DNA from 2 places in the Paenibacillus sp. A3M_27_13 genome. Region 1 is predicted to be linked to the other one. Evidence: predicted binding sites of a transcription regulator. Region 1 holds the regulator's gene; the other holds the start of a gene.
What was found. The regulator LexA, encoded in region 1, represses DNA repair genes until DNA is damaged. The targets are predictions, from matches to a motif close to CGAACATATGTTCG.
Positions count from the first base shown of each region.

Region 2: a site for LexA is predicted at 4,336-4,349, ahead of recA (recombinase RecA). Genes of this name have one in related genera too.

Region 1 is NZ_JANAVE010000001.1:287,732-303,881, reverse strand. Features, by position in the region: gene NLX82_RS01345 (hypothetical protein) at 33-140, shown strand; gene NLX82_RS01340 (PLAT/LH2 domain-containing protein) at 997-1,488, opposite strand; gene NLX82_RS01335 (hypothetical protein) at 2,188-2,328, opposite strand; gene NLX82_RS01330 (hypothetical protein) at 2,369-2,533, opposite strand; gene NLX82_RS01325 (hypothetical protein) at 2,770-3,072, opposite strand; gene lexA (transcriptional repressor LexA) at 3,354-3,980, opposite strand; gene NLX82_RS01315 (LysM peptidoglycan-binding domain-containing protein) at 4,169-4,537, shown strand; gene NLX82_RS01310 (DUF896 domain-containing protein) at 4,646-4,852, shown strand; gene NLX82_RS01305 (hypothetical protein) at 4,974-5,483, shown strand; gene NLX82_RS01300 (HAD family hydrolase) at 5,639-6,433, shown strand; gene NLX82_RS01295 (1,2-dihydroxy-3-keto-5-methylthiopentene dioxygenase) at 6,533-7,075, opposite strand; gene metH (methionine synthase) at 7,357-10,797, shown strand; gene rnz (ribonuclease Z) at 10,877-11,806, shown strand; gene NLX82_RS01280 (TIGR01457 family HAD-type hydrolase) at 12,270-13,118, shown strand; gene NLX82_RS01275 (Fpg/Nei family DNA glycosylase) at 13,189-14,007, shown strand; gene NLX82_RS01270 (deoxyribonuclease IV) at 13,997-14,845, shown strand; gene NLX82_RS01265 (cyclic-phosphate processing receiver domain-containing protein) at 14,918-15,256, shown strand; gene NLX82_RS01260 (thioredoxin family protein) at 15,253-15,567, shown strand; gene NLX82_RS01255 (ABC transporter ATP-binding protein) at 15,564-16,150, shown strand, end outside.
Region 2 is NZ_JANAVE010000002.1:1,145,274-1,161,423, forward strand. Features, by position in the region: gene NLX82_RS11820 (helix-turn-helix domain-containing protein) at 30-1,130, shown strand; gene NLX82_RS11825 (hypothetical protein) at 1,215-1,379, shown strand; gene NLX82_RS11830 (YajQ family cyclic di-GMP-binding protein) at 1,523-2,014, shown strand; gene pgsA (CDP-diacylglycerol--glycerol-3-phosphate 3-phosphatidyltransferase) at 2,225-2,812, shown strand; gene NLX82_RS11840 (competence/damage-inducible protein A) at 2,908-4,176, shown strand; gene recA (recombinase RecA) at 4,419-5,480, shown strand; gene NLX82_RS11850 (regulatory protein RecX) at 5,677-6,426, shown strand; gene rny (ribonuclease Y) at 6,800-8,344, shown strand; gene NLX82_RS11860 (TIGR00282 family metallophosphoesterase) at 8,421-9,215, shown strand; gene NLX82_RS11865 (stage V sporulation protein S) at 9,345-9,605, shown strand; gene NLX82_RS11870 (dipeptidase) at 9,728-10,795, shown strand; gene NLX82_RS11875 (low temperature requirement protein A) at 10,984-12,072, shown strand; gene pduL (phosphate propanoyltransferase) at 12,215-12,787, shown strand; gene miaB (tRNA (N6-isopentenyl adenosine(37)-C2)-methylthiotransferase MiaB) at 13,086-14,639, shown strand; gene NLX82_RS11890 (YlbF/YmcA family competence regulator) at 14,721-15,173, shown strand; gene NLX82_RS11895 (PaaI family thioesterase) at 15,296-15,718, shown strand; gene NLX82_RS11900 (NUDIX domain-containing protein) at 15,784-16,150, shown strand, end outside.

The DNA of each region.
Region 1 (16,150 bases):
AAGGTGAACGACAAATAAAGGAGGTTTAAGACATGGGTGCATATGAAGGTGCAGGTGGCGGCGGTGTATGGACTTCTACAGCGGCAATTTTAGTGCTCTTTATTCTCTTAGTTATCATCACTAAATCACTTTGGGTTTAATTCGTGAAAAGAACTGTTGGATAATACCACTTCACTCATGGATGGCAAATAGTTGAACTCAATGAGCGCATAAGCTATTTGGCAATAGCTACAGTATTCGCTTCTCTTTTGGCGAATACTTGGTGGATTTCCTGCCATAATAGATTTGCGCTTATTGTATTTTGTAAGAAGGGGAATGTTTCATTGAATGGGTATAATCCTTCCTAATACCTAAATTTAATCTCAGATAGGGCCTTATTAGTTTGCAACAATAACTGGTATGAGTCTTTTATTTGCGATAATACGCACGATACTTTGACACATCTTTCAGTATAGTATTTAGAAGATTTATTATACTTTGGAGGTATCCTATGATAAGAGAATTGGCTTGAGGGTTAATTGCTTTCACTGGCGGCTATTGGGGATGAGATTATTGTGAAAATACAAGAGAGTAATGTAACTGTTGATCATAAGTACAAAGTGGTAAAGTAGAATACCGAACTGTTCGCAGCTACGCTAAGTCAGGTAGATGGAAATAATAATCCAATATTCGAAAATGTACATGATCAACTTAAAAGTATTGGGGCTAAAAGAGACATGCTAAATCGAAAAAATTAGGTATTGTGTTTTAATGCTTGAATTCTTTTTAAAGCTATGATTTTCTTAGTAGATTCAATATATTTTTCCAACGGCCATTTCTTAGCTTTTGTTTATATAGCAAAATCATATAACATTTTTCCCATTAGTGAGTTTATTCTTAAAATTGATTCTTGAGATGGGGTTATAATTACGGCGATACAATTTTAGTAGGATTATTCATCCAAAACTAAAAGACTCTATCCAAATATCGACAGAGTCTTTTGTATGAATATTTGTTTTAGGATGGAAAAAGTGTTTCGGAATCTGCGGAACCGCCGTCACCAAGCCAACGGTTAGGACCTGCAAATGAGAAAGTTTTCCCGTTTCCAGATATTTTGACATTAGCGATTTTCCAACCTGGTTTATACCCAGATCCATCAGTTCTAATAGTAATTTTTCTGATGTCACCTAGGTTACTAGTGCTGATTCTTGTTGTATCGGAATCTCCTTGTTCAAAGCTACCATTGAGTGTAGCGGTAGCATAATCTCCATTAGAACCATACAGAGTTATAGAGATGTTCGAGTCTGTTCCGGCATCTTTGAGATTGGCCGTATTTACAGTAGCGACATATTCAACATTAGCAAAAGGCGTAACAGACTCTATACTTCTATTTGAGTCTTGTAATGAACTATAAGTGTCACTTGTGACCTGATCTGCAAAAGAAGGTGCAGCAAAAGCTACAGATGAGATAAGCATTGCTACTGATGCTAGTAAAGATACTTTTTTCATTAAATTGTTACCACCTTTCTAGTATTTGTATTTAATGTTATACATGTGTAATGTATTTGTACATAGTTCATTGGTTGTGAAGAGAAATTTTTTTCTTGTCTTTGTTTGTTGTATTTTATCTTTATATGTCGGATATTAGCTTTCTAAATAATCATGTAAGGGTATGATTATTTAGAGAAGGATTTTTAGCGCTTATCCAGAATGAATTGTCGAGTTGATCAACATGAATCATACATATGAAGTGTTGATCCAATATCGAATTGTTTTCAGCTGCATTAAGTCAGATAAGAGCATCTGTAGTCCAGCCGTTGAGTAGGATATGATGGAGTTTGTGGAATACGGTGGTGGGCAAGTGGGGCCTTATAAAGTTTTAAAATAAAAAATTGAGCAAACAATGCAGCAACGTACAAACCATGGACGGATATACAGCCGGAATACTTAAGTTAAAAAAGCTGAAGCAAGTTTGAGGGCTATAGGTGTGGTCAGTTGTACACAAAGTATTTGAGTCAAGAATGCTGCTGCTTTTGACTGGGTACCATTTCGCTTCTGTTTTAACCAGTGGAAGCATAGTTGAATATGTATGGTATTTAAAAGGAAGGCAACTGAATTTAGCAGTTCTATGGGATTTAGGAGTTGGGTGTATCGTTTAACACAAAAAAAGCAGGAAGAATCCTTCCCGCTTTTGCTTGAAAACGATTATTAACGTCTGCGTTGTCTATCATTTACGCTAAACAGATTAACAGCCAGTGCGTTACCTCTTGCACGCGCAATGGCTCTTTGAGTGGAACGGATGTTTAATCTTCTTCTTCTTAAATCACGTTTGCAATGTCTTCTGTTCATAATATCACCTCCCTTCAAGAAATGAAGGTACGGTTAAATCTTAGTGGCGTTTATGCTTACGCTTGGAAATTTTGATATTCAAGGCATTGGTTGCTAGTGCATTTCCGCTTCCTGTTTTAGCAGCTGCGGCTTGAAAGACTTTAACGACCAGATATCTGTTTTTCCCGATGCGATGCTTATACGTTTTAACTCTATTTCTGATCATCTGCATATCTCCTTTGCTTAGTTCTGCTATATACATATGTCAATTGTGATAGTAATGTATCAGCATAAATCTATTAAAAGCAAAAAGAAGCTAGTACCTATATTCCTAATGGATAATAAAAAAACTCATGCGAACCTGTCTTCGCCTTTTCAACTTTACGTTGCAGGAGAATGTTACAGGCAGGTCGGCATGAGTCTAATAGTGTAGATAAAGATAATAGGCAGTTAGTATGAAAATTATTTACTATTAAGAGTGTTAAGTTTTTTCTCGTAGTACGCCTCTTGAGCAAGAATATGATTCAGTTGTTCAGAGAGCTGTTTATATTCTTGGCTGTCTTCTGGATAATTATTTCTTTCGAAAATTACAGCTTCGAGTTGCTTTTCTAAATACCTGAAATGGATAAGTATTTGTATATACTTAATACGGTCATAGGTTGTTATGTGGGAGTTCTCTTTTGCATACAAATGATCCATTGTTGGAACTACACAGCTTATGGCGATAAATATCACAACAAACGCTGAAATTATAATTTTTTTCATTTAATTCCTCCTACAGAGCTATAAGTAATTAATATACCATATTTATCTAAAACAAAGAAAGATCTATTAGTTTTGCCCATGACAGTATAGCTGCTCAAGGTCAGTGGGGAATTATTTGAGATGAGGAGGCTGATTTTTAGTAGAAAAAATAGGGATAGGTTGCTGAAATGAAAAAAAGTTGTGAGATACATAATAAACATAATAGCAATACAAAACCGGCTTGCCCTAGGCAGCCGGTTTTGTATTAGTGGATAGAATAACGGGGAAGAAAGAACGAGAAATCAGTGGAAGTCCCGGAAGAGTCCTACAACCTTGCCCAAAATGCTGACGTGTGTCAGGCGAAGCGGTTCAAAGGCTGGATTTTCAGGTTGAAGCCGGATATGATCCTTTTCTTTGTAGAAGGTTTTAACTGTAGCTTCGTCTTCATCTGTCATAGCTACAACAATATCACCATTATCAGCGGTCTGCTGCTGACGTACGATTACATAGTCTCCGTTAGCAATACCAGCTTCAATCATGCTTTCGCCTACAACAGATAACATGAATATTTTATCCTCACCAACAAAGTGTTGGGGAAGAGGAAAGTAATCTTCAATATTTTCTGTCGCCGTAATAGGAAGGCCAGCAGTTACTTTGCCGACGACGGGGACACGACTAATGGAGTAATTAATCAAGTTGCTGTTATCCGATTCGTCTTGACCGAGTAACTCAATAGCCCGTGGTTTTGTAGGATCGCGGCGAATGAGTCCTTTTTTCTCTAAACGATCCAAATGACCATGAACCGTAGAACTGGAGGCTAATCCGACAGCCTCGCCTATTTCGCGTACAGAAGGGGGGTATCCCTTTAGACGCACTTCATTGCGGATAAATTCAAGAATGGCCTGCTGGCGGCTCGAAATCTTAGACATACCGTATCAACCCCATTTAGTAACGTTTGGGAAAATTATAGCATAGAACCTCCGTTCGTACAAACATAAGTTCTAAATAATCCCTAAAAATAATTACGAACTTTTGTTCTCTTTTCTATTGAACAAAACAAATGTTCGTGTTATATTGTGAAAACATAAGAACAAACGTTTGGAGGACACAGCCAATGATGAAATATAGCACTTATCAAAGTATTTTTCCGATGAATTTAGAAAATTTACAGGAGACTCGAAAAGAGGGTAGGGCACGTTTTATGCAGATTATTACCAATACTCTTTTACTTAAGCTTCTTATTATAGTGATTGTTGCTTGGATTGCAGGGGCAGGTGTACTTACAGTTTTCGCGGCACCTTCAGCTTCCAAGGAAGAAGTGACTAAACTGACCGTACAACCTGGGGATACGTTGTGGGAGATTGCCGCAAATCATAAACCGGAACGAATGGATACACGGGTATATATAGAAGGAATTGTGCGGATTAACGGTTTGGAGGATCGGGGAGTGCAGGCAGGTCAGGTACTCAAGCTTCCTAACTTCTGATCTATAGACTATTAGAGCTTGTCAGGGAGCGTAATACGGGAGCCTTGACAAGCTCTTTTCTACATGTCAAAGTGTATTATATCTTTGCTTTTATGGAGGGGACACAATTTGGATATAGACAGCTTGGTACAGCGCATTAATGAATTAGCGCGCAAAGCAAAATCCGAGGGTTTGACGGAAGAGGAAGCCACAGAGCGCGCCAATCTTCGGGAAATTTATTTAGGTAACATTCGCCGTAATTTTCGGCAGCAGCTTGAGACGATTGAATTTGTGGACGATGATACATCGAAAGGAAATGACGGGCTGAAGCATTAATGTTGTTAAAGCGCCCAAGCCTGCAATTTGCCTTTTGTTTTAGGTACCTTTTCATGGTATCTATATAGATCAGTTTTGAGGCAATTGTTTTAATGTAATATATCTGGGAAGGAATTGAGAGATGGCCCGATCATTTGAAAGAAAAGTACGCAAAAACACAGCGCATTTAAATAAATCGCGCAAAAAGCAAGGCATTCAAACCATTAGCGGCGCAGGTTCTGCAATGGATATTTTCCGTGGCCGTAACATTACTGTGCCAATTATGCTGGCTGGTCTTTCTGTATTGTACATGCTTATGAGTTACTTTTTGACTAAGACCGGTATGCGAGGGATGGATTGGCTTGTATTCGGCTTGTACTTGATGCTGGCTGTTATCTTTTTCATCCGTCGTCCTTATTTGAAAGTGGGAAAGGATACTCTCTATATGCTGAAAGGTGGTAGAGAACGTCCAATGACGGCAGGGGACATGAAAGCCATCAAGATTGAAAAGGGTTACGTAACCGTTGAAAGAAAAGGTAAGGGTGGTAATTTTATTTTCACAAAATCATTAGGTCGCTATGACACGGATGCCATTGCAGAGCGACTTGAGAAGTTTGCGCTATCCAATCAGATACAGGTAGACAAGAAATAACTGATTTAGCCTGTAGCTCTGTAACAAAGGCCGTATGATGTTATTTCATATAACATGCTGCGGCCGCTTGCTTAATATGGGCACACATAACGATTCAAATGCTTAATCAAGCAAATAGGCGTACATATACTGTGGAAAGAGAGTGGATAATTCAGATGACGATTCAGGCGGTAATGTTTGATCTTGATGATACCCTTTTGTGGGATGAACGTAGTGTAGAAGAGGCATTTGATGCAGCGTGTCAAACAGGCTCCCGTGAAGCAGGCGTTGATCCAAAAACTCTGGAGGAAGCCGTACGTAAGGAAGCACGCGCTTTGTATGAATCCTATGAAACCTTTAGTTTTACTCAAATGATCGGCATTAATCCGTTTGAAGGATTGTGGGCGAATTTTACAGCAGGTGAGCAACCTGAATTCCGCCAATTGGAACAGTTGGCCCCTGTTTATCGAAAGGAATCATGGCGCAGAGGACTCCAGCAACTAGGGATAGATAATGAGAAGTTGGCGGAAAAGTTGGCTACCCAATTTGCTTCGGAAAGACGCGCGCGTCCACATGTATATGAAGAAACGTTCGAGATTCTAGAACAATTGAAGGGACATTACAAGCTGTTATTGCTGACAAATGGCTCCCCTGATCTACAACAGGAGAAACTGGATGGAGTTCCTCAATTAGCTCCTTTCTTTGATCATGTTGTCATTTCAGGTTCATTTGGTCGAGGCAAGCCTGATCCGTCTATATTCCAGCATGCTTTGGGGCTTCTTGGTATTGAGCCTGAACATGCTTTAATGGTAGGAGATAAACTGACGACTGATATTCAAGGAGCGTTGGCAGCAGGTGTACACTCGGTCTGGGTGAACCGAAACACTAAAACCAATACCACAGAGATCAAGCCGAAGTTCCAAATCAAGCATCTGTCTGAATTGGACGGAATTATTCAATCGTTAAACTAAGAAATCAATAGTCTTTAGAAACGAGTATTAAGAAAACTCCCTTCGCTATTGTTACAAAGCAGAGGGAGTTTTTTTATTCACACAAGGATAAATTCGTAATTATGCTTTAATGAAGGTTGGATCTTCATACGGTTCGGCAATCCAGCCATTTTCTTCGATGAACAAGCGGATTGCGACGATCTTTTGATTCTCCATTAAAGTGAAGAAGTGAGGTATATTTTCAGGTACGGAGATAACGTCCCCCGGTGAAAGCTCTACGTTAAAATAGCCGATCTCTTCAGGGCCTTTAATGATGAAGATGCCTTTACCAGCGACAATGGCACGGATTTCATCCTCGGTGTGGGTGTGAATTTGCTCAAACTTGGCCAGCAGCTCGTTCAAATTCGGCGTTGCTTCAGATAAAGTGATAACGTCCCATATTTTATATCCGCGACGTGCGGCTAAATCCTTGATTTCGGGTTCAAATGTTTTGAGAACAGCGGCCTTTTGATCATCTGTTAAGGTAAAGTTTTCTTGCAGCTCCCCAGACAATTTGGAAGCATCCCAATGTTCATACAATATCTCGTGACTCTCCAGAAATTCACGTACTTGTTCTTCACCGCTAATTCGTTCATTGGTATTACGTATTAAGATTTCGGCCATATATATATACCCTCTTTTCCACTTGGATTAATGTTGTATAAAGAATACCATGTCTTGAAACGTTGTACAATACAGGATTTCAACATTTTATAATGCAAATGACCATAGCTAAAGGATGCAGGGTTAAGTACGCTCTATAATGCTACAAACTATAAAAATGGATAAGAGAAGTCATTTTTACAAAGAACAACCTGTATAAAACGTATGTTTTTACTTCAATCTATCTAAATGATACGGTTTCTGCTAAACTAGGATTTAACGTTTTGCGGGGGTGAAGAAATTTGGATAAAGTTAGCTTGCAGGATGCATTACAACGAAGAATACTCCTTCTTGATGGGGCCATGGGCACCATGATTCAACAGGAAGACCTTTCCCCCGATGATTTTGGTGGGGAAGAGCTGGAGGGCTGTAATGAAATGCTGGTCTTAACGAGACCGGATGTCATTCAAGGGATTCATGAAGCATACTTGAAGGCCGGAGCAGATCTAATTGAAACGAATACATTTGGAGCAACATCCGTCGTTTTGGCGGATTACGATATACCAGAACGTGCCCGTGAAATTAATCTGGTGGCGGCCAAACTGGCGCGTAACGCGGTGGATAAATACAGCACTGCGGACAAGCCTCGTTTTGTAGTAGGAGCTATGGGCCCAACCACGAAAACCTTGTCTGTCACAGGTGGGGTTACATTTGCTGAACTGATTGAAAGCTATCAAGAGCAGGCCTTGGCGCTTATTGAAGGCGGGGTCGATGTACTGCTATTGGAGACCTCACAGGATACGCTTAACGTCAAAGCTGGAAGCATCGGAATTCGGCAAGCTTTTGAGCAGACAGGTATCGAGCTTCCGCTAATGATTTCAGGCACGATTGAGCCTATGGGAACGACGTTGGCCGGACAAAATATCGAATCCTTTTGCATATCACTGGAACACTTGCACCCAATTTCGATTGGATTGAATTGTGCTACAGGTCCAGAGTTTATGCGTGATCATATTCGCTCTCTGTCTGAAATGTCCTCTGCAGCTATTAGCTGTTATCCAAATGCGGGCTTGCCCGATGAAAATGGCCAATACCATGAATCGCCTGATTCTTTAGCACGTAAAATGGCTGCTTTTGCTGAAAAAGGCTGGTTGAATATTGCTGGGGGTTGTTGTGGTACCACGCCTGAGCATATTCGAGTTATGAGTGAAAGTATGGCGCAGTTTGAGCCGCGTCCGCTGGTAGGTCATCATCCTCCTGCCGTATCGGGCATTGAGCCTGTATATATTGAACAGGACAATCGTCCGTATATGGTTGGTGAGCGAACGAATGTTCTGGGCTCCCGCAAATTCAAGCGTTTGATCGTGGAAGGCAAATATGAAGAGGCATCTGAAATTGCCCGTGCTCAGGTAAAAAGCGGAGCGCATGTCATTGATATTTGTGTGCAGGACCCGGATCGCGATGAAATGACGGATATGGAAGCATTTTTGAAACTGGTTGTAAACAAGGTAAAGGTACCTTTAGTGATTGATACCACGGATATTAAAGTCATTGATAAAGCACTTCAATATTCGCAAGGCAAGGCAATAATTAACTCCATTAATTTGGAGGATGGTGAAGAGAAATTTGAGAAAATGGCTCCTCTTATTCATAAGTACGGCGCCGCTGTTGTTGTTGGAACAATTGATGAACGCGGACAGGCTATTTCACGTGAGGATAAGCTTGAGGTAGCTAAACGTTCTTATGATCTGTTGGTGAACCGTTACGGTTTGGCAGCGGAGGATCTAATTTTTGATACGCTCGTATTCCCAGTAGGAACAGGTGATGAGCAATATATCGGTTCAGCTAAGGAAACCATTGAGGGCATTCGCATTATTAAAGAAGCGCTTCCCGGGGTGCATACCATCCTGGGCATCAGTAACGTATCTTTTGGTTTGCCGGAAGCGGGTCGTGAAGTGCTCAATTCCGTCTATTTATATGAATGCACCAAAGCAGGTCTGGACTATGCGATTGTAAACACTGAGAAGCTTGAACGTTATGCATCCATTCCAGAGCATGAGCGGAAACTTGCGGAAGACTTGATCTATAAAACAAATGACGATACTTTATCCGCTTTTGTAGCAGCTTTCCGTAACAAGAAAGTGGAGAAAAAAGAAAAGATATCAAACCTTTCGCTCGAAGAACGACTGGCTTCCTATGTAGTCGAGGGAAGTAAGGAGGGACTCATTCCGGATCTGGAGCAAGCGCTCGTGAAATATTCTTCGCTGGAGATTATTAACGGCCCGCTGATGAAGGGGATGGAGGAAGTAGGACGACTGTTTAACAATAACGAACTGATTGTTGCGGAGGTGCTGCAAAGCGCTGAAGTGATGAAGGCGTCCGTAGCCTATTTAGAGCCGTTCATGGAGAAGAATGAATCCTCAGTAAAAGGTAAGATTTTGTTGGCTACAGTCAAAGGTGATGTGCATGACATTGGTAAGAATCTGGTGGAGATTATTCTATCCAACAATGGTTACCATATCGTGAATCTGGGTATAAAAGTACCACCAGAACGCATTATTGAGGCTTACCGTGAAGAAAAGGCCGATATGATTGGCTTATCCGGACTGCTTGTTAAATCGGCACAACAAATGGTGCTGACCGCACAGGATTTGAAAAATGCGAATATTGATATTCCAATAATGGTTGGTGGAGCTGCTTTAACACGTAAGTTCACTAAAAATCGTATCCGTCCTGAGTATGATGGTCTGGTTGCCTATGCAAAGGATGCTATGGATGGGCTGGATATTGCCAACAAGCTTATGAATCCTGAGTCCCGCAAAAAAATGGCTGAGGACATGGAGGCTGAGCGGGAGGCTGAAGCGGCAATAGTAGTGGAAGCCAAGCCGCTCCCTAAGCTCACTCGAGCTGTGCGCTCTAACATTGCTCAGGATCTGCCCGTCTATATTCCACCAGATACGGATCGTCATGTACTGCGTAATTATCCACTGAATTATATTTTGCCTTACGTGAATATGCAGATGCTAATGGGGCATCATCTTGGTTTAAAAGGAAATGTTGAGCAGCTGCTGGCTTCGGAAGATCCGAAAGCGATTCAGTTGAAGGAAACCGTGGACAGCATCATGTTTGAAGCTGTGACAGACGGAATCATCCAGGCACATGCTATGTATCGTTTCTTTCCAGCGCAGTCCCAAGGAGATCAAATTCTGATCTATGATCCCTCGGATGTGAGTAAGGTACTGCACACATTTACATTCCCGCGCCAGCAGGTAGAGCCTTATCTATGTCTGGCTGATTTCTTGAAATCAGTGGAATCCGGAGTTATGGACTATGTAGGTTTCATGGTCGTTACAGCTGGTCATGGGATTCAGCAGATATCTACCCAGTGGAAAGATAAAGGAGATTATCTGCGCTCGCATGCACTTCAAGCGGTAGCACTCGAAGTAGCAGAAGGGTTAGCGGAACGGCTTCACCATATTATCAGGGATAGCTGGGGGTTCCCGGACCCTGCCGATATGACAATGAAACAGCGACACGGTGCCAGATATCAAGGCATTCGGGTATCCTTTGGCTATCCGGCATGTCCAGATCTAGAGGATCAGGGGCCGTTGTTCCAGTTGTTAAAACCTGAGGATATTGGCGTTGAGCTGACGGAAGGGTTTATGATGGAACCGGAGGCTTCTGTATCAGCCATGGTGTTCAGCCACCCTCAGGCGCAGTATTTTAACGTCGAAAAGGTTTAACACCTTTATCAGATGGGATAGCAAATACCCTCCGAGCTTCGGAGGTTTTTTGCTGGTCAGCAGGAAGAAGGTTAATGTTATGGAATTTTATTTTCTCGGTACAAATGCAGGGGTGCCTACGATTCAGCGAAATGTAACGTCCATCGCTCTTCGTTTGCTGGAAGAACGAAGAAGCATGTGGCTGTTCGACTGCGGCGAAGGCACTCAACAAGAGGTATTGCGTTCGCCGCTCAAACTAAGCAGACTTGAAAAAATATTTATCACCCATTTGCATGGGGATCATCTTTTTGGTCTGCCGGGACTGCTGTCGAGCAGAGCGTATCAAGGGGGAACGACACCACTGACGGTATATGGGCCGCCTGGAATCCAGCAATATATCGAGCTATCTTTAGGGATCAGCCAATCGCGTATCAATTACCAACTACATATTGTGGAGCATACGGGCGGGGTTCTGTTTGATGACGGACAATTCCGGGTAGAGTCAGCTTTGCTGGATCATCGGATTGACAGCTATGGCTACCGAGTTGTAGAGATGGATAAGCCCGGTAAGCTTAACCAAGTGCTGTTGGAGCGATATGGTATTAAGCCCGGCCCGGTGTACGGTAAGTTAAAGCGTGGGGAAAGCGTGGAGGTAGAGGGTGGAGTTATTTTGCATCCTCAGGATGTACTGGGTTCGCCGAAAAAAGGGCGTATCGTCACGATTTTAGGGGATACGAGACCTTGTCCGAATACGGTAGTGCTGGCTCAAGATGCAACTGTCGTCGTTCATGAAGCCACTTTTCTGCATGAACTGTCAGATACAGCATACGAGTATCATCATAGTACGGCGCTTCAAGCAGCGGAAGCTGCAAAAGCCGCAGGTGCGGGTCAGCTAATCATGACGCATTTTAGTTCTAGGTATAAAGATCAGGAGCAGCTTCAGCCATTGCTGGAGGAAGCGCGAAGCATATTTCCCAATTCATTGCTTGCGGAGCAGCATGTGTTGTTACCGGTACCCGATATCGGTTAATAAACGATTGGAGAAGATATGTTCATGGGTGCCGGGGCTTGCCCCGGTGCCTTTGTTTTTCACCCAAATTATTTTCCGGGAAAGCGCAGGATGCGACAAGAGATGAGAACCCGTACACGGTGGTAGGGGATGAATTTGTTCTACCACATATAGAGGCGTGTCATATTCGAGTTTCTATATATCGAATTTAAAGGATTCTATTTCTTGAGTATGACCAGGAAATACAGGAGATTTCCTTTGAGGAAATAGCTCCTTCGATGGATTTCGACGAAGAAGTGAACTTATGTCATGTGAAAGCGACGGCTTTTAGCGAGGAATGGCGCCATTTTGGAGGGTTTACCAGCAATTCATGGACTTCATAAGCATTTTTGACTTAAGATAGATGAGATGAATGGAGACGCCGATTATTTAATGACCTGAATAATTAAGGTGGTTAAATAAGAAGGAGAACATCGTTCATGGGATGAATTATAATTTTCAATGCTATGATGTGAATGGATTTGAAGTGGGGGAGGGGATTGCGATAAAATCGTTACTAATTGATCTGGATGGAACACTTTATCATGGAAATCGGATGATCAAGGGTGCGGATCTGTTCATATCCCGATTGCGTACAGACCAGATACCTTATGCTTATGTTACAAACAATGCTTCACGTACACCCGAATCGGTGGCTGAGCATTTGGTTGGTATGGGAATTGAAGCGGCCAGCCATGAAGTATATACTTCGGCGTTAGCAGCTGCACAATATGTTGCACAGCAAAGTCCTGGAGCTCGTGTCTATTGTATTGGTGAAACAGGATTACGCGATGCACTCACAGGAGCCGGTTTGCAGCTTGTTGAGAACCATCCTGATTATGTGGTGCAGGGGATAGATCGTCAATTTACATATGATGCGCTGGCCGCTGCCATGCGTTGGATTCGGGAAGGAGCAACTTTTATTTTGACAAACCCGGATCTCCAATTGCCTTCACATGATGGGCTAACGCCAGGTGCAGGTACGATTGGAGCTGCAATTGAAGCGGCTTCACAGGTAAAGCCTATTGTCATCGGCAAGCCTTCAAGCGTATTGATGAACTATGCGCTGAACCGCTTAAACATTAGGGCGGATGAAGCTCTGGTTGTGGGCGATAATATGCTTACAGATATTGCGGCAGGTGCAGCAGCAGGTTGTAAAACAGCTCTGATCCTGTCGGGCGTGACGACCCGCGCTAATATGGACGAACATGTGCGTACCGTTGGAGTGAAACCTGACCTGATGTTTGAAAATCTCGCTGAACTGCAGGACTGGATGAAAGAAGAGCTGAAATAATAGAAAGTATATGTCTTACAAAACTTGCGAGAATTAAAAGCTATGTAGCTACGAAAGGAAAGATGTTGATATGCCGGAACTTCCTGAAATGGAAAACTACAGAATCTTATTATCAAAACAAATTTTGGACATTCCGATTACTGGAGTGACGGTTAGCCGTGAAAAGTCCATTAATACTGAAGTGGAAACGTTTGAGAAGCAATTGCTGGGAACGACCGTTGTATATTTAGAGCGTCGAGGCAAGCATTTGATTTTTCATTTAAACACGGGCGGGCGGCTCGTACTTCATCTGATGTTGGGAGGACTGTTATATCTGGGAACGGAGGAGCAGCGTCCAGATCGTACAGTTCAGATCGAATTAGATTTTAGTGGATTAAAGCTTTATTTTATCGGACTGCGCTTAGGTTATCTGCACTTGCTGACGGCTAAAGAAACAGAGGAGGCTTTGTCAGACCTGGGACCTGATCCGTTAGACCGCCGCATGACATTGGAAAAGTTTACAGCACGGCTGAAGGGACGCCGGGGGATTTTGAAAACAACGCTGGTGAATCAGCAGATTTTTTCGGGTATTGGCAATTGTTATTCGGACGAAATTGCTTATATCGCCGGATTTACACCGGGTTCCAAAGTACAAAACATTGTGCAGTCGCCAGAAAAAGTGGAAAAGCTATATCATGCCACTCAATCCGTACTACGTGAAGCTACTGCGGAAGGCGGGTACATGGAAATGCCTCTAATGGAGGGGGACACGCTAACAGGTGGATTTGATCATCAGTGTCGAGTATATGACCGCGAAGGAGAAGAATCTCCAAGTGGCGGAAAAATTGTAAGGGTTGAACTGGCGGGGAAAAAAGCATTTTATTGCCCGGTACAGCAGCATGATGCCTAAATTGCTCATCGGCTCCCATGTGAGTACGCGTGGTGGCTTTTCCAAAGCCGCTATGCGTGCGCGAGAGCAGGGGGGACGTTCATTTCAATATTTCCCGAAAAATCCTCGTAGTCTTAGACTGAAGGAATGGAGTGCAACTGATGCTGCTGCTTGCAACGCTTACTGTTTAGAGCACCAGCTTCAATCCATTGCTCATTCACCATATCCTGTTAATCCGGCTCATGGGTCCGAGCGTGGTCAGGAACTTTATGAGCTGACGATTGCTTCATTACGCAATGATCTGGATATTGCTGAAGCCTGTGGGTCAAAAGGGATCGTCGTTCATTTTGGGCATCTGCATTCGTCAGACCCACTAGAGGGCTATCGTAACATTATTAACTGTTTTAATGATGTGCTGGAAGGCTGGCAAGGAAAAGCTAAAATATTGATTGAAAATCAGGCGGGGGATCACGGGCCCATGGGAACCACGCTTGAGGAACTGGTGCAAATCCGTCAGTTGTGCCAGAATCCTGACAGTATCGGCTTTTGCTTTGACACTTGTCATGCGTATGCAGCGGGATTATGGAACGGTGGAATGGACGAGGCTTTGATCGAAAAAGGGAATCGTCTCGGCTATTGGTCAGCTCTGTGCGGAGTTCATTTGAACGATTCTAAATACCCGTATGGCTCTAAAAAAGACAGACACGCCCGCGTGGGCCAAGGCTACATTGGTACTCAAGGAATGCGTTGGATGACAGATCAGGATGCTGTAAGAGGTATTCCTATCGTTTTGGAGAGTGGGACTGGACCTGATGGGACACATCAGGAGGATATTCAAATGATTCTAAGCTGGGACTAAATCGGTCTGATTGATAATAACTATCATTGAGGCTTGTGAGCTTGCATTTATGGGAAAAAGGAGGAGAAGTTGATGTATTTGTTTATGGACGATTATCGGCCTTGTCCTCCGGGCTTTAAGCTGGCAAGAGATGCGGATGAGTGTCTACTGCTACTTCATGAATACCCTATTTCAATACTATCGCTAGATTATGATTTGGGTCCAGGTCAGCCTACGGGAAAGGATGTGGCTGCTGCTATCGCAGGGAAACGGTTATATCCACGTGAAATTTACTTGCATTCCTCCAGTCCAGAGGGGCGGCGAGCCATGTACGAGCTACTCTATGCGAATAAGCCAGAGGGAGTCACCGTGCATAACGGGCCCATACCCGAGGAGCGTATGCGAGAGATCAGAAAAGGGTCTGAACGATGAAAGAGATCGGACAAAAAGAGGTGCGCCGTGCCATATGGGAGGGATGCAAGCTGGCTTTGTTTGTGTACACTCCCATGTGTGGAACATGCGCGGCTGCCCGTAAAATGCTGGAGGTAGCAGAGTATTTGCTCTCTGAAGAAGCAGTGGTGCAGAGCAACATTAACTATATTCCTGAACTGGTACAGGAGTACCGGATATCCAGTGTTCCCGCGCTTCTTATATATAATGGTGAAAACAAAAATCCTGAAATCATCTACAAAATGGAATCTGTAGAACACTTGCTGAGCAAAATAAGGAGCGTGATGGAATGATATCCATGAAGAGCATTACGTTGCAGCGGGAAGAAAGACGGATTTTGGACGATGTAAGCCTGGACATACGAGAAGGTGAACATTGGGCTATTCTGGGTCGCAATGGCTCCGGTAAAACAACATTGCTGGAAATGATGACAGGGTATATGTTTCCAAGTCGTGGTACGGTTGAAGTGCTTGGGCAAATGTATGGTCAATGTGATGTGCGGGAAGTTCGCAAACAAATCGGATATATCAGCCAGACTTTGTTGGAAAAGCTGGCGCTAAAAGATCCCGTTTGGGAAGTGGTCGCTACAGGTGCGTATGCTTTTTTGCGCTTTTATCAGGAAATTCCGACAGAGGCAAAAGAAAAGGCCATATCTTTGCTGGAGGGTATGAATTTAGGCGACTTGATTCATCACCCGCTGGGGACGTTATCTCAAGGAGAACGTAAAAAGGTGATGCTGGCCCGCTCACTGATGGCAGAACCTCGTCTGCTAATTATGGACGAGCCTTGTGCCGGGTTGGATCTATTTGAGCGGGAAAAAATGCTGGTCGAGATTGATCGGCTCCGCAAGCGGGAGTTATCAGTGGTCTATGTGAC
Region 2 (16,150 bases), on a different contig from region 1:
TAAGCGTAATTACACAAGGAGATGATGACATGTCAGAACTGGGTCAGCAATTAAAGGAGGCCCGGCTGCAAAAAGGATTGAGCCTTGACGATGTTCAGGAAATGACGAAGATACGCAAACGTTATCTGGAAGCCATTGAGACGGGCGATTACAAAGTGCTGCCGGGAAGCTTTTATGTCAGAGCTTTTATTAAAACATACGCTGAAACGGTCGGGTTGAACCCCGATGAGATTCTGGAAGGGCATCAAAGCAATGTGCCTGAACCTGAGCCGGAAGCAGTCATGGAGCCTGTTACACAGAAACGCTCCAGCCGTCCCGCCACGATTGGTAATCTTAAATGGTTGCCTACAGCGTTAATGTGGCTTTTTCTAGTTCTCATTGTTGGGGTTATTTATGCTTATTGGGTGAGCAACAACCATTCAACTCCAAAAACAGCAGAAAACACAACGCCGATTACAACACCAAGCACCACACCAAGTACAACACCAAGTACAACACCAAGCACCACACCAAGCACGTCTACTCCTGATACCACTACGACACAGCCGAACAATGGTCAAACGACGGCTCCAAATGGTGCTGGTGGGCAGACTCCTGATGCGGGGCAAACCGGCCAAACTCAGCCAGGTGGTACGGGGAGTACGGGTGCTACTACTCCAGATACTGGACAGCAGCCGGATACGACTACGCCACAACAAGGTGTAACTGTGGCACAGGACGGCAAGCAAGGCAAGACGACGATTTTTAAAGTTTCCAGTTCAACGGGAGCCGCGGTCAAGGTTGATATTAAAGCGACGGGCGAAAGCTGGCTTGAAGTGTACAAGGGAGAAAATTCCCGTGGAGAAAAGCTGAGTTATGGTATGACTAAAAGTGGAGATGCCATGTCATTCGATATTGGTCCAGAAGGTTTATATATCAAATCAGGACGGTCTTCTGCCACAGATATTTCCGTAGCAGGTCAACCGATAACAGATAATAAATCGACTACTCGTGTACTGATCCAGCAAGGAGAAGCTTCTTCGACCGGAACGAGTGCAGGGGTGACGGGTTCACCTGCAGATTCTACGACAGGTAGCAGTACGGATTCAGCACAAAGTAGTACAGATTCTACAACTACTGATGGTGAATAAACGCCTTGGTGCGAGGAAATACTAATGACTGTAATTCCTGGAAAGGCAGTCATTTCATTTTCCGCAAAGTGAGGTGTATACGTTATGACCGTCAGCTGGATTGTGACTGGGCTCGGTATAATTGTCAGTTTACTGGGCTATTATCTGACACCGAATGCATGGGGCTATGGCATACTGGGCTTTGGTCTTGCTCACATTGTGCTTGGACTTTTGGATATGTTCCGAACTCCAACACGAAGCCATAATTAGATATTTTGACCGTAAATGAAATAAAGGCGTTTTTGTCAGGAAAACTGGCAAGAACGCCTTTTTAGTCAACGGATTATTGGATTTTTGTAAATGACTAGCCTATAATTAGATATTGAACTTTGTTGTGAAAGGAAAGTGAAACGATGGCTTCAGAAAATTCATTTGATATCGTCTCCAAAATGGATATGCAGGAGTTAACAAATGCGGTTCATCAGACGGAGCGTGAAATTGAAACTCGATTTGATTTCAAGGGTAGCAAAAGTAGCCTTAAGCTTGAGAAAGAAGCTCTTACGATTGCATCGGAAGACGAATACAAGCTGAATGCGGTGATTGATATTTTGCAATCTAAAATGGCCAAACGAGGTCTGTCCCTTAAAAATGTGGAGTATGGCAAATTGGAACCCGCCTCTTTAGGTTCAGTGCGTCAGCGTCTTTCGCTTAAGCAGGGAATTGATCAGGATAATGCCAAGAAAATTAACATTCTTATTCGGGACTCCAAGCTAAAAGTTAAAAGTCAGATTCAAGGTGATCAAATCCGAGTGACCGGAAAAAACAGGGATGATTTACAGGCGATCATTCAATTGCTGCGTAAAGCTGATTTGCCATTGGAGCTTCAATTTACAAACATGAAATAAAGCCGTTTTCCCTCATACATTTTGTAGGAAAAAACGTTGCTTGATGTGCGGCAGGTTATTTTGACATGCGTTTTGCGCCATATTATACTTGTAACGAAAATGCAGACAATTTAGGTGTATAGCGCTCGTTGATAGCGATTTACATAGGATTGAATTTAATCCGAAAACTGCCATTTGTAATCAAGTACGATAATCAGGGGAGAGTGTGTTGTGAATTTACCCAACAGAATTACAATAACGCGGATTTGCCTTATTCCGGTGATGATGCTGGCTTTGCTGGTGGACTTTGATTTTTATCCGCCGCCGATTGAGATCGGAGCTTTCAAGCTGCCGTATAATCAGCTGATTGCGGCTATCATTTTCCTTGTAGCAGCCAGCACGGATGGTCTTGACGGATATTTGGCACGTAAAAATAATATGGTCACCAATTTGGGCAAGCTGTTGGACCCCCTTGCTGATAAGCTTTTGGTAACCGCCATTTTGGTTTCCTTGGTAGAAATGGGGAAAATTGATTCGTGGATTGTCGTTGTGATTGTTAGCCGTGAGTTTGCGGTTACGGGTCTGCGTCAGATTGCCTTACTGGATGGTTCTGTGGTTGCTGCAAGCAATTGGGGCAAATTGAAGACGATCATCCAGATCGTTGCTATTGTAGCGTTGCTCATTAATAATTTCCCGTTTGTTTTTCTTGGTATCCCGTTTGATTTAATAGCGATATGGGCAGCGGTGTTGATCACCATTTATTCGGGTATTGATTATTTTGTGAAAAATATCCACTTGCTGAGCTCCTCCAAAGTTTAACAGGATAAATTTTATGGAAACAGCAATAGGGACTAAACTTATTGCTGTTTCTTTACATAATTCCCATAATATTCGCAGTACAGGAGGAAGAATTGATGAAAGCTGAAATAATTGCAGTAGGTACAGAGTTATTGCTCGGACAAATAGTGAATACAAATGCTCAATATTTGTCACAGGAGTTGGCTACAATCGGAATCGATGTATATTTTCAGACTGTAGTTGGCGATAACATAGATCGGCTTCAGGAAGCGATAAGAATTGCTCAGAAGCGTGCGGATATTATTTTGTTTTCCGGTGGTCTGGGACCGACTCAGGATGATTTGACGAAAGATGCGATAGCGTCTGTATTGGGGCGAAAATTGCACATAGATCGTCTTGCAATGGACAAGCTAGATCAGTTTTTCCGTAACCGTGGGGTAGAAATGACCGAGAATAACCGCCGGCAGGCGCTTTCTATTGAAGGCGCTACTCCGCTTGAAAATGAGACAGGGCTAGCTGTGGGCGACGCAATTGCACAGGACGGTAAATTTTATGTAGTTTTGCCTGGACCGCCTAAGGAACTCAAACCCATGTTTGCAAACCAAGCGAAACCTTGGTTGCTTCAGCAGGCATTGAGCGGTGAGGAAATGCCAATTTATTCAAAAATGCTAAAATTTGCAGGGATAGGTGAGTCAGCTCTTGAAACCCATTTGTTAGATCTGATCCAATCCCAGACAGACCCCACGATTGCTCCTTATGCCAAGGAAGGGGAAGTCACGATCCGTATATCCACCAAGGCGGCCAGCGAAAGTGAAGCACTAATTAAGCTGACGGCTACGGAAGTAGAAATTCAGCAGCGTCTTTCGGAATATATGTATGCAAGTGAAGATGTTACGCTGGAGAAGGTTATCGTAGATCTAATGGCCAAACGCGGGCTCACTGTGAGTGCGGCAGAAAGCTGTACAGGTGGAATGCTGATGGAACACATCACTTCTATACCTGGCAGTGCTGTTATGTTTCAAGGTGGCATCGTGTGCTATTCCAATGAAATGAAGATGAAATTACTCAACGTGCCTTATGATTATTTGGAAGGGGATCAAGCGCCAGGTGCAGTGAGTAAGGAAGTAGCCCTTGTGCTTGCAGAGCAGGCGAGAATGATCATGGACAGCGATTTTGGACTTTCAGTTACTGGTGTTGCCGGGCCTGGGTATTCCGAACGGAAGCCAGTCGGTTTGGTGTATATTGGCATTGCTGAACGCGACAAGGAAACGGAAGTACATGAACTGAGACTGAGTGGTAACCGTGAAACAATCCGACTGCGATCAGTCAAAGCAATCCTGTACAGATTGTGGCGCAGGCTGGTAGAGAACGAGAAACTCTCTTAAACATCTATGTACAGTGTGGGTCGTAGAGTTGTTTTAGATAGATATTCATGATATAATCATCTTATCGGAAGAACCGTTGCAAAGCCTTTTGCCAGCGGTTCTTTTTTTGTTTTAAGAGACAGGTGTAATTGTAGAAGAGAGCTGTGTGAACAAAAAAAACGAATGTATGTTCGAAAAAATGCTTGGCAAGCGTGTCAAAACAAGGTATTATTAAAGTACAAACAATGAAGGATGTGAGTTTATTGTCAGATCGTCGTGCTGCGCTGGATATGGCGCTCCGTCAAATAGAAAAGCAATTTGGTAAAGGTTCCATTATGAAGTTGGGTGAGTCTACCCACATGCAAGTGGAAACGATCCCCAGTGGTTCGATTGCTTTGGATATTGCGTTAGGAACGGGCGGCTTTCCAAGAGGCCGGGTTATTGAAATATACGGACCGGAATCATCCGGTAAAACGACAGTAGCTCTTCACGCTATCGCAGAGGTGCAAAAAACAGGCGGACAAGCCGCCTTTATCGACGCCGAGCATGCGCTTGATCCGTCGTATGCAAGCAAGCTGGGTGTCAATATTGATGAGTTGTTACTATCGCAACCAGATACAGGAGAGCAGGCGCTTGAGATTGCCGAAGCTCTTGTACGTAGTGGAGCAGTAGACATTGTAGTTGTTGACTCCGTAGCGGCACTTGTGCCCAAGGCAGAGATTGAAGGCGAAATGGGAGATTCCCACGTTGGTCTTCAAGCACGTTTGATGTCTCAGGCATTGCGTAAGCTTTCTGGAGCCATTAATAAGTCGAAAACCATTGCTATTTTTATTAACCAGCTACGTGAAAAAGTAGGTGTTATGTTCGGTAACCCTGAAACAACACCAGGTGGACGTGCCTTGAAGTTTTACTCTACGGTACGTTTGGATGTTCGTCGTATTGAAAGTTTGAAAATGGGTAACGACATTGTGGGTAACCGCACACGTATTAAAGTCGTGAAGAACAAAGTTGCCCCTCCTTTCCGTCAGGCTGAGGTAGATATTATGTACGGTGAGGGCATTTCCAAAGAAGGTAGCCTGATCGATATCGGTACGGAGCATGACATTGTCGACAAGAGCGGAGCCTGGTATTCCTACGAAGGTGAGCGCCTTGGTCAGGGACGTGAGAATGCTAAGCAATTTTTGAAGGAAAATCCGAATATTGCTAGTACGATCGAACAAAAAATTCGGGTGGCCAGCAATCTGATTACGACGGTTGCTCCGCCTACAGAAGAAGAGTTGGCACAGCAAGCGAAGGAAGAACAGGAATTGTTGGAGCTTGAATAAAGCTCGGTGAATCCTGGTTTGTGAACTGGGGCCAGGGTTATGGCACCGTCCGTTTGAATAGCATGATTCTGATGCCCTGCACAGTTGTGCAGGGCATTTTTGCATCAACTAGAGTCTGCTTTGTCAGTGGAATCTAACTTTTGCGTAGCAGGTGTTCAAAGGCTGCTTTCGTGAATTTCAAAGTGAGGGAAGTATATTGCAGTTGGACGATGAAGATGAATACACTTCGGAAGCAAATAAGCAACAAGGGATTTCTCTTTTTCCGGATCATGAGGAATTGATGATTACTAGGGTAGAGCAGGGACAGGGACGCAAACGTGGAAGATATATCATACATTTTGGTCCTTATTCACTGTCTGTATTAGAAGATGTAATGATCAAGTACAATATGTTCAAAGGAACGTCATTTGATAAAAAAGAACTGGAAGATATCGTTCTGGCAGATGAAAAGCAACAGGCTTATGTACTTGCGCTACGCTATTTGGGGCGAAAGCCTCGCACACGTCAGGAAATTGCCCAGCGTTTGGCGCAAAAAGAACTGGATCAGTCTGTTATTGACGAAGTAATGGCCCGACTGCATAGGGAACAACTCGTAGATGATGATTTATACGCCCGTCAATGGGCAAGGCAGCGCATAACAAGCCAACGTAAGGGGAAGATGTGGGTTAGGCAAGAACTTCGTCAGAAGGGCATCTCTAAAGCCTCTATTGGCGAAGCGCTAGGTGAGATCACCGATAATGAGGAGTGGGAGAGCGCTTTGACGGTCGGACGTAAGAAATGGAATCAGGTACGTGGTGATATAATGGAGAAAAAAAGAAAAACCTACCCTTTTCTCATGAGACGCGGATATTCGGGGGATATGACACGCCGGGTAGTCAATCATCTCACTGCGACCGAGCATGACGCTGCTTCAGATGACGAGGAGTTGTTGCAGTGGGAGGAATAGTTGCCAAACGGCTGCTGAACCTTTGGCTAGTATGAACGGATAGGATGAGCTAGTTATTACATGGAAAGCTGCATGGTAGTCTACTAATGTTTGCATTCCCTTGACAATGCCATTTGTCAAATAATAAAATATATATGAAACGATACTTGTGGAACGCCCTTTTTCCTTCCAAAAAAGCGGAATCCACGGTGAGTTCTCATCGCCAAATAACAAGTGATGCCGCTATGCCAGGCGGAATTGTACATGTGAAAGCATGTGCATATGAAATGAAACGACCTTGTGTCGTTGTCTTAGTTTGACGATCAAAGTAAATGTGACAATTGCAAAAAGTCCCAAGGAATGCCTTGGAGGAACCAACGGGGAGGTGAACAGTATGATGACTGCGATCTGGTTCGTTCTCGTTGCTGTAGCCGCGTTATTCTTTGGGTTCGGGATTGGTTATTTTATTCGCAAATCTATTGCAGAAGCTAAGATCTCCAGTGCGGAAGAAGCTGCCGCGCAAATCGTGGAGAACGCGAAAAAAGAGGCAGAAGCGCTGAAGAAGGAAACGGTATTGGAAGCGAAAGATGAAATCCACCGCATCCGTGCCGAAGCTGAAAAAGAAACTCGTGAACGTCGCAATGAAATTCAACGACAGGAACGAAGATTGCTGCAAAAAGAAGAATCGCTGGATAAAAAATTGGAATCGCTGGAACGCAAAGAAGAACAAGTGGCCAACAAAGAGAAACGAATCGATGAAACCCAGCAGCAAATTGATTTGATTTACAAGAGTCAGGTAACTGAGTTGGAACGTATTTCCAATCTGACGATGGAGGATGCAAGAAGTATTATTCTGACCAACGTAGAGCAGGAAGTTCGTCATGAAACAGCTCAGATGATTAAAGAAATTGAACAGCAGGCCAAAGAAGAAGCGGACAAAAAGTCTCGTGAAATCATCACACTGGCCATCCAACGCTGTGCGGCAGATCATGTAGCAGAAACGACGGTTTCTGTTGTCACATTGCCGAACGAAGAAATGAAAGGCCGGATCATCGGGCGCGAAGGCCGTAATATCCGTGCACTTGAAACCCTTACAGGAATTGACCTCATTATTGATGATACGCCGGAAGCTGTTATTTTGTCTGGATTTGATCCGATTCGTAGAGAGATTGCGCGTACTGCGCTTGAAAAGCTCGTAGCGGACGGACGGATACATCCGGCTCGTATTGAAGAGATGGTGGAAAAATCCCGTAAAGAGGTGGACGAACGAATCCGTGAGTATGGTGAACAGGCCACCTTTGAGGTGGGCGTGCATAGCTTGCATCCAGATTTGATCAAGATCTTGGGACGTCTCAAGTTCCGTACAAGTTACGGACAGAACGTATTGAAGCACTCGATGGAAGTTGCATACTTGACAGGTCTGATGGCCGGGGAACTGGGCGAAGACGTTGTACTGGCAAGACGGGCAGGATTGCTGCATGACATCGGGAAGGCGCTGGATCATGAAGTGGAAGGATCGCACGTTGAAATTGGCGTGGAGCTGGCGAAGAAGTACAAGGAACACCCGGTCGTCATCAACAGCATTGCCTCACATCACGGCGACTGCGAAGCGACTTCAGTGATCGCCATGCTGGTTGGGGCGGCAGATGCCCTGTCAGCAGCAAGACCGGGAGCGCGGCGTGAAACGCTAGAGACGTACATCCGTCGTCTTGAGAAGCTGGAACGCATCTCCGAATCTTTTGAAGGCGTTGAAAAATCATACGCGATTCAAGCCGGACGCGAAGTTCGTGTCATGGTACAGCCAGAGAAAATTGATGATGCGGAAGCATTCCGACTGGCCCGCGATATTACGAAAACGATTGAGAATGAACTGGACTATCCGGGACATATCAAGGTCACCGTCATACGCGAGACCCGTGCGGTAGAATACGCAAAATAAAAGCATTTCAATGAAAAGTGGCCGCTGCTTGTAGGGCCACTTTTCATTATGTAAGGCAGACTAGGGAGGGCTTTCTATCAACGTATTATTTATTGGAGACATCGTCGGCAGTGTAGGCAGAAAGGCACTGAGGGAGAATCTCCCTTCGCTAAAATCAAAATACAACCCGCATGTTATTATTGTGAATGGAGAAAATGCGGCTTCGGGAAGAGGAATTACCCCAGCCATCGCCAGAGAGTTTTTTGATTGGGGCGTTCATGGGATTACGATGGGAAATCATACTTGGGACAATAAGGAAATATTTGATTTTATAGATGATGAGCCGCGGATCATCCGCCCGGCTAACTTTCCACCAGGAACACCAGGCCGGGGTTATACCGTTGTAAAAGGTGGAGGTAAGGAGCTGGCTATTGTTAATCTGCAAGGTAGAACTTTTTTGCCAGCTATTGACGATCCATTCCGTGCAGCAGATGAAATTGTCGATGAGCTGCGCAAAAAACATAAACATATCCTAGTTGATTTCCACGCCGAAGCAACCTCGGAAAAAATCGCTATGGGTTGGCATTTGGATGGACGTGCTTCAATCGTGGTAGGTACGCACACACATGTACAGAGCAATGACGATACGATTTTGCCACAAGGAACTGCGTATCAGACAGATGCGGGAATGGTAGGTCCTTATGAGGGAGTGCTTGGGATGCAGAAAGAGGCTGTGTTACAGAAATTCCAGACCCAGCTTCCAGTACGTTTTCAAGTGGACATGGGCAAATGGCATTTTCATGCCATCAGCGTAGAGCTGAATGATAACGATGGAAAAGCCCGCAAAATTCAGAAAATCAGACTCAAAGAAGATGAATGGCGGATGGATTAACCTTTTTGTGAGCTACTTAAGGAAAGAATAAGGAAAACTGTCACCAAAAAGCAGGAATTTTTTGCTGACCCTCGAATAACATCTAATAGTGGAATCAAACCATCATCATTCCCAGGGGAGGTACTTACTATGGATGTATTAAAAGTATCAGCAAAATCCAATCCCAATTCAGTTGCAGGCGCACTCGCAGGAGTACTGCGTGAACGCGGAAATGCAGAATTACAGGCGATTGGAGCGGGTGCACTAAACCAAGCCATTAAAGCGGTAGCCATTGCCCGGGGATTTGTCGCACCAAGCGGAGTGGATTTAATTTGTATTCCTGCTTTTACAGACATTGTTATTGATGGAGAAGATCGGACTGCGATCAAATTGATTGTAGAGCCAAGATAATAAATGTAAGTTGCCTGAGCCTGTTTACGATTTGTAAACGGGCTTTTTTGCTTTGTGAGTCTGTTACTATGATTTTTAAAATAAATTTGTGATGCTTCAATCTCTAAATGGAGGTAAGATGCATGAATGATAAGCTAAAAGTGAATTGGCCAGTTGTTGACTTTCATTGTGATGTGTTATGTAAAATGCAGCTCGATGCGCAGATCGATTTCAGTCATCCATCGCTTGATGTCACAAAAGAACGTTTGCTAGAAGGTAACGTGCGGTTGCAAACATTTGCTATATATATTTCTCAGGTATTGGGCACGCCAAGATTTGAGCATGTGATTCGTCAAATTGAGCTGTTCAGGCAGCATGTTACCTCTATCTCAGGTGGGTTGAGACCATTGCTGTGGAAGGAAGACTTGGTAATGTGTAAAAATACGTCCGCAGTGCATCAGGAGGAGCAAGTAAAGCAGGCAGGAAAAGAGAAGCGCATGGAAAAGATAACGTATGTGGATGGTAATGGGACGGATCATACATGGGCACCTTGGGCTTTGCTCTCACTGGAGGGGGTAGATGCGCTGGAAGGGAACCCGTTTTATGCAGAATTGTGCTATGCCATGGGAATACGATTGATTGGACTGACATGGAATTATGCGAACTGGGCAGCTGACGGCATTATGGAACATAGAGGTGGCGGGCTGAGTAGCAAGGGGCGCGATTTGGTCAATCGCTGTAATGACCTGGGACTGCTGCTAGATGTATCGCATTTGTCGGTACAGGGCTTCTGGGAGGTGCTAGAGGAGGCCACTCTACCGCCCATTGCTTCGCATTCGAATGCCTTTGCGAAGTGTGCTCATCCTCGAAATCTACGGGATGAACAGATTTGTGCACTGATCGCTCGTAACGGACGGATTGGTTTGACCTTCGTCACAATGTTTCTCAAAGAGCAGGGCATGGTAACTGCTGAGGATCTGCTACCACACATTGAGCATATTTGTTCATTAGGCGGCGAAAGGCATTTGATGTTTGGCTCTGATTTTGACGGTATCGAGCACCATGTGCAAGGGCTGGAGCATTCGGGGAAATATCCGATTTTTGCAGAACTGCTGCTGAAGCATTACCCTGAGGAGCTGGTCAAGGGATGGCTGGGAGGACATGCGCTGGAATACTTGCAAACGAATCTGCCTTCCAAAATTTCTTCTTAAATAGCTATTTATAGAGGGAATTTTTAGCTGCGAACACTCTTGACAAAGCGAGAAGGATTACGAAATAATTGGAGCATCTTAGAATTGCATGGTGCTAAAATAACATTTGCAGAAATACGGCAGACGTTGGAGCGAGACTGACGGGTCACCATGCTGCACCGCCATATCAGAGGGGGCTCCATTACATAATGTTGATAAAAAAGGTTACCTGGCTTGAGCTCTTTTATGACTTGTTGTTCGTAGCTGCTGTCTCCAAGGCCACTCATGTTTTGCTACATGTTGAGCATGGTAGTATCTCATGGGAACATATGGAAAAGTTTATTATGATTTTTATCCCAATATGGTGGGCTTGGGTGGGGCAAACGGTCTACAACAATCGTTTTGGGCAAGACAGTATAACACATCGAATTTTTATGATCCTGCAATTGTTTTTCGTGTTGATCATGACCGCCAGCCTGAATATAGATTTTGATGCGTATTATGTATCTTTTTTTGTTGGCTATATTGGGTTAAGAGGTTTGACTGTCGTTCAATATTTACTTTCGGCACCCAAAGAAACGGCTCATAAACAGGAAACAGCTCGTTTTTTCGGAATTTATTTTTGGATTGGAATAGTCATTTCTAGTTTCTCCCTCTTCTTTGATTCTTGGGTTCGATATTTGATTTTATATACAGGTATAGCTATTGATATCCTCGTTCCTTTGATTGGCCGTAAAAAGTTGGTGATCACACCTATCCATACGGAGCATCTTTTAGAACGCTTTGCACAGTTCACCTTAATTTTGCTTGGCGAATCTGTGATAAGTATGCTTTCTGTTTTACAATCCGATCATTTTACGGTTTCTTCTATTGTATTTGCTGCTTTGGCTTTTGTATTAGTCATCGCAATCTGGTGGCAATATTTTGAGAATATGGAGAAGCGCGTAGATAAATCAAAACAATCAGCAGGACAGACTATTATTTATGGTCATTTGTTTATTTATCTTTCCCTTAGCATGCTAGCTGCTTCGATTCAGCTCTTGTTTTTGGGACAAGTAGACTATATCTTTGTGCTTTGCTTTACCTTTGCTTCTGTTTTTATTTACTTTTTGTCGGTTTTGCTGGTATTTCATCAGTACAGATTAAGTCATCTGAAACCTCGTCTCAGAGTCATTTTTTTCTTAACTGGAATACTTTGTGTCCTGTTTATTCTTAATATATTTGTTGTCGTTCCCCCGCATCTCATCGTAGCTGAAATCATGCTTTTCTTTCTCTTGTTCGCTAAAACGACGGTTTGATCCGATTTCTATGGACGATATTTAACGCCGATTAGGGCGAAAAAGGGAACTTTATACGCTCTCCTTTTCTTTCTTGGCAAAATAGGAGTATAATAGCATAGATGTGTAAAGTATTGTATAGAGAAAAAGGAGTGACCACACGATGAGTAAAATCGTACCTGTCGGCGTTTCAGCCCGTCATATTCACCTGACTCAAGAGCATATTGAAATTTTGTTCGGAGCAGGCTATCAATTAACTGAATTTAAACCTTTGTCCCAAACAGGACAATTTGCCGCAAATGAAACGGTAGCTGTAATTGGTTCTAAGGGCCAATTTGATAAGGTTCGCATTTTGGGACCTGCTCGTCCCGCTTCCCAATTGGAAATCTCTCGCACTGATTCCTTTGCTATTGGTGTAAAAGCACCTGTACGCGAATCTGGTAGCATTGATGGTACACCAGGAATCACGGTAAAAGGACCAGCTGGTGAAGTGGAACTGCAAGAAGGTGTGATTGTAGCAGCCCGCCATATTCATTTCCATACATCTGATGCAGCTAAATGGGACATTAAGGACAAGCAGTTGCTGAAAGTACGTGTCGGCGGCGAACGTGGCCTTGTATTTGAAAATGTTCTTGCACGTGTGTCCGATTCTTTTGCTTTGGATATGCACATTGATACAGATGAAGCGAACGGAGCCGGTGTGAAAAACGGTGACAACGCTGAAATCGTAGACTAATATACACGTATTTAAATGCCGGAAGCCTTAAAGAGTCCGATTCTTGCAAAAGAATCGGGCTTTTTACATACTATATAATTCACAAATACTTCACTAATGTACAAAAAGAACATGAGTTCACATTGCACTCAATGGTATCTGCGGCTGATCTATGGCGATGGCCTATAAATCATGCTATAATTTAGTGTAATGCCTTTTTTAAAGGTTTTTTAGAACTAAAATAAATTTACCAAGCCTAAAGATACAGTAAAATCACAAATTAGCTCGTGAAATAGATGGTGTAAGGAGTGACTAAGGAATGGAAAAGAAAACAAAAGATTACTCCCAATATTTTGATTTCTCGGATGCGAAGATTATTTCTGAAGATGAGCATAGCAAAAAGATCCGTATTCGCGGACGTGAAATCAACATTATGGCGGAGCCGAACCATAGAAAAGAAAAGCAACGCGGTAAAGAGGATGTACAGGTATTATATGATAACGCAGTCCCGGATGAGCTAAAGCATATCGGTGAGGGAAAGCATTATATCGTATACACATTCGGTTGCCAAATGAACGAGCATGATTCCGAAACCATAAAAGGCTTGCTGGAGCAAATGGGCTACCAGGCAACCGAGGATCGGAAGGAAGCAGACATCATTTTACTGAACACTTGTGCTATCCGTGAAAATGCGGAGGATAAAGTGTTTGGCGAGCTGGGTCACCTCAAGCATCTCAAAACAGAAAAGCCAGGACTGCTGCTCGGCGTGTGTGGCTGCATGTCACAAGAAGAGAATGTCGTTAACCGGATTATGCAAAAACACGGTTTTGTCGATATGATTTTTGGTACCCACAATATTCATCGTCTGCCTCAGCTCGTCAAGGAAGCACTCTTTAGCAAAGAAATGGTGGTCGAAGTGTGGTCTAAGGAAGGCGACATTATCGAAAACCTGCCGAAGAAGCGCGAGGGTATGCGGGCTTGGGTGAACATTATGTACGGTTGTGATAAATTTTGCACCTATTGCATTGTTCCCTTTACACGTGGTAAGGAAAGAAGCCGCCGTCCAGAGGATGTTATCGCTGAAGTACGGGATTTGGCACGTCAAGGCTTTAAAGAAATCACCTTACTAGGGCAAAATGTTAACGCTTATGGCAAGGATTTGAAAGATTTGAATTACAGATTCGGGGATCTGATGGATGATATGCGCAAAATTAATATCCCGCGTGTACGTTTTACGACATCACATCCACGTGATTTTGATGACCATTTGGTTGAAGTGCTTGGTAAGGGTGGCAATTTGGTGGAGCATATCCATCTGCCTGTTCAATCCGGTAATACGGATATATTGAAGAAAATGAACCGAAAATATACCCGTGAGCGTGTTCTGGAACTGGCTGCGAAGATTAAAACAGCTGTTCCGCATGTTTCTCTGACAACAGATATCATCGTAGGTTTCCCGGGCGAAACAGACGAGCAGTTTGAAGATACTCTATCTTTGGTGCGCGAGGTCGGCTATGACTTTGCCTACACATTTATTTATTCACCACGTGAAGGTACGCCAGCTGCTTCGATGGAAGATAATGTGCCTATGTCGGTTAAAAAAGAGCGTCTCCGGCGTCTGAACATTGCTGTGAACCAAAACAGCCTTCGCTTTAATAGTCGATTGCGTGGCGAAGTGGTTGAAGTGCTGGTGGAAGGCGAGAGCAAAAATGACAGCAAAGTGCTTGCCGGTCGGACCCGTTCCAATAAGCTTGTACATTTTGAGGGTTCTAAGGACCTGATTGGTTCCTTTGTTCAAGTGAAAATTACGGAACCTATGACCTTTTACATCAAAGGTGATCTGGTTGAAACGGCTGTAGCAGTTAACGGATAAAAGAATATTCTAGCGGGTTGCATGCGGTCTGAGTAAAGGGCTGTGTGCAAGCCGTCTAAGTGAGAAAAGGAGCGATGGACAATGACAGAGGAGCGGTTGCAACAAACAGAACTTCAATCGGCGGCGCGCCAGCATGATCATTTGGTCAATCGCGAAATGATATTGGCAAAAGCCAAAGAATTGGCAGGTATTTTGGGTAGCAGTGAGGAAGTACAGGTATTCCGAAAAGCAGAAGAAAAGATTCAGGATCATCAACGCATCCAGCAACTGATTGCAACGATGAAAAAGAAGCAAAAGGAAATTGTAGCATTTGAATCCTTGAAGAATCAAAAAATGATTGCCAAAATAGAGGCCGAACTTCAGGAGCTACAGGAAGAGCTTGACGGTATTCCAATTGTAACGGAGTTTCAGCAGAGTCAGGTGGAAATTAATGAGCTACTGCAAATGGTGATTATGGCGATCCGTGATACCGTTGCTGAGAAGGTAAACGTAGAAGAGGGAAAAAGCACTTCCTCGTCGAATTGCAGTGATTAGAATGAAATCTATGGTGTGGAGGCGTAGCTTCCACGCCTTTTTTTCGAAAGCATTTTGCCAACGTATATGGTTATAGGACTTCAAGAGAAATGGGACAACATAGAAGGGATGGAAGCAAGGGAATGGATAAGTTGGGTAAGATGCTAGAGGGAGAGAATAATACTTTTTGGGAGTATTTAGGGTGTGAACTGATTGCAGCTGATGCAAACGAGGTACAGATCGCTTTGGAGGCCAAACAAGAGCATACCAATGTGATGGGTATTGTCCATGGGGGTGTACTTACTTCATTGATGGATCAGGCGATGGGGATGGTCAGTATGGCTTCACGAAATATGGATCCATGTGTAACGACGAACCTGAATGTTCATTTCTTGTCACCCATGAGGCAAGGACGACTGGAGGTTAGGGCGCGAATTCTTCATCAAGGAGGTCGCACGATAACCACTGAGGCGGAAGTAAGAGATAGTGAAGGCACACTCGGTTCTACATCTACAGCAACCTTCCGAGTATTACGTACACAAGCAAGTGATTCAGGCAAGGCCTGACACTTGACAAAAAAAATTAGTATGTCATAATGAATTTATCAAAACGATATAATATGGTGATGCCAATGGATAGCAATCGTATAAACGAAGAGGCGCAAAAGGCGTCGTACAACATTAAGAAATACCGTACCCCGGATGGAGCTCCGGCGGATATCGTTATGTTTACCTTAACGAAGCGGGAGCGCAAGACGGTAACAAAGACATTGCCGATTCGTGAGCTGAAAGTGATGCTCATCAAGCGCCGCAGTTGGCCTTTTGCAGGACGCTGGGCGTTGCCTGGAGGGTTTTGTCAGGAAGATGAATCCATGTATGGAGCTGCCAAGCGGGAGCTGTTAGAGGAAACGGGTGTGGACGGCGGGCATCTGGAGTATTTGGGTGTATATAGTGGACCGGGACGTGATCCGCGCGGGTGGATCATATCGCATGCGTTTT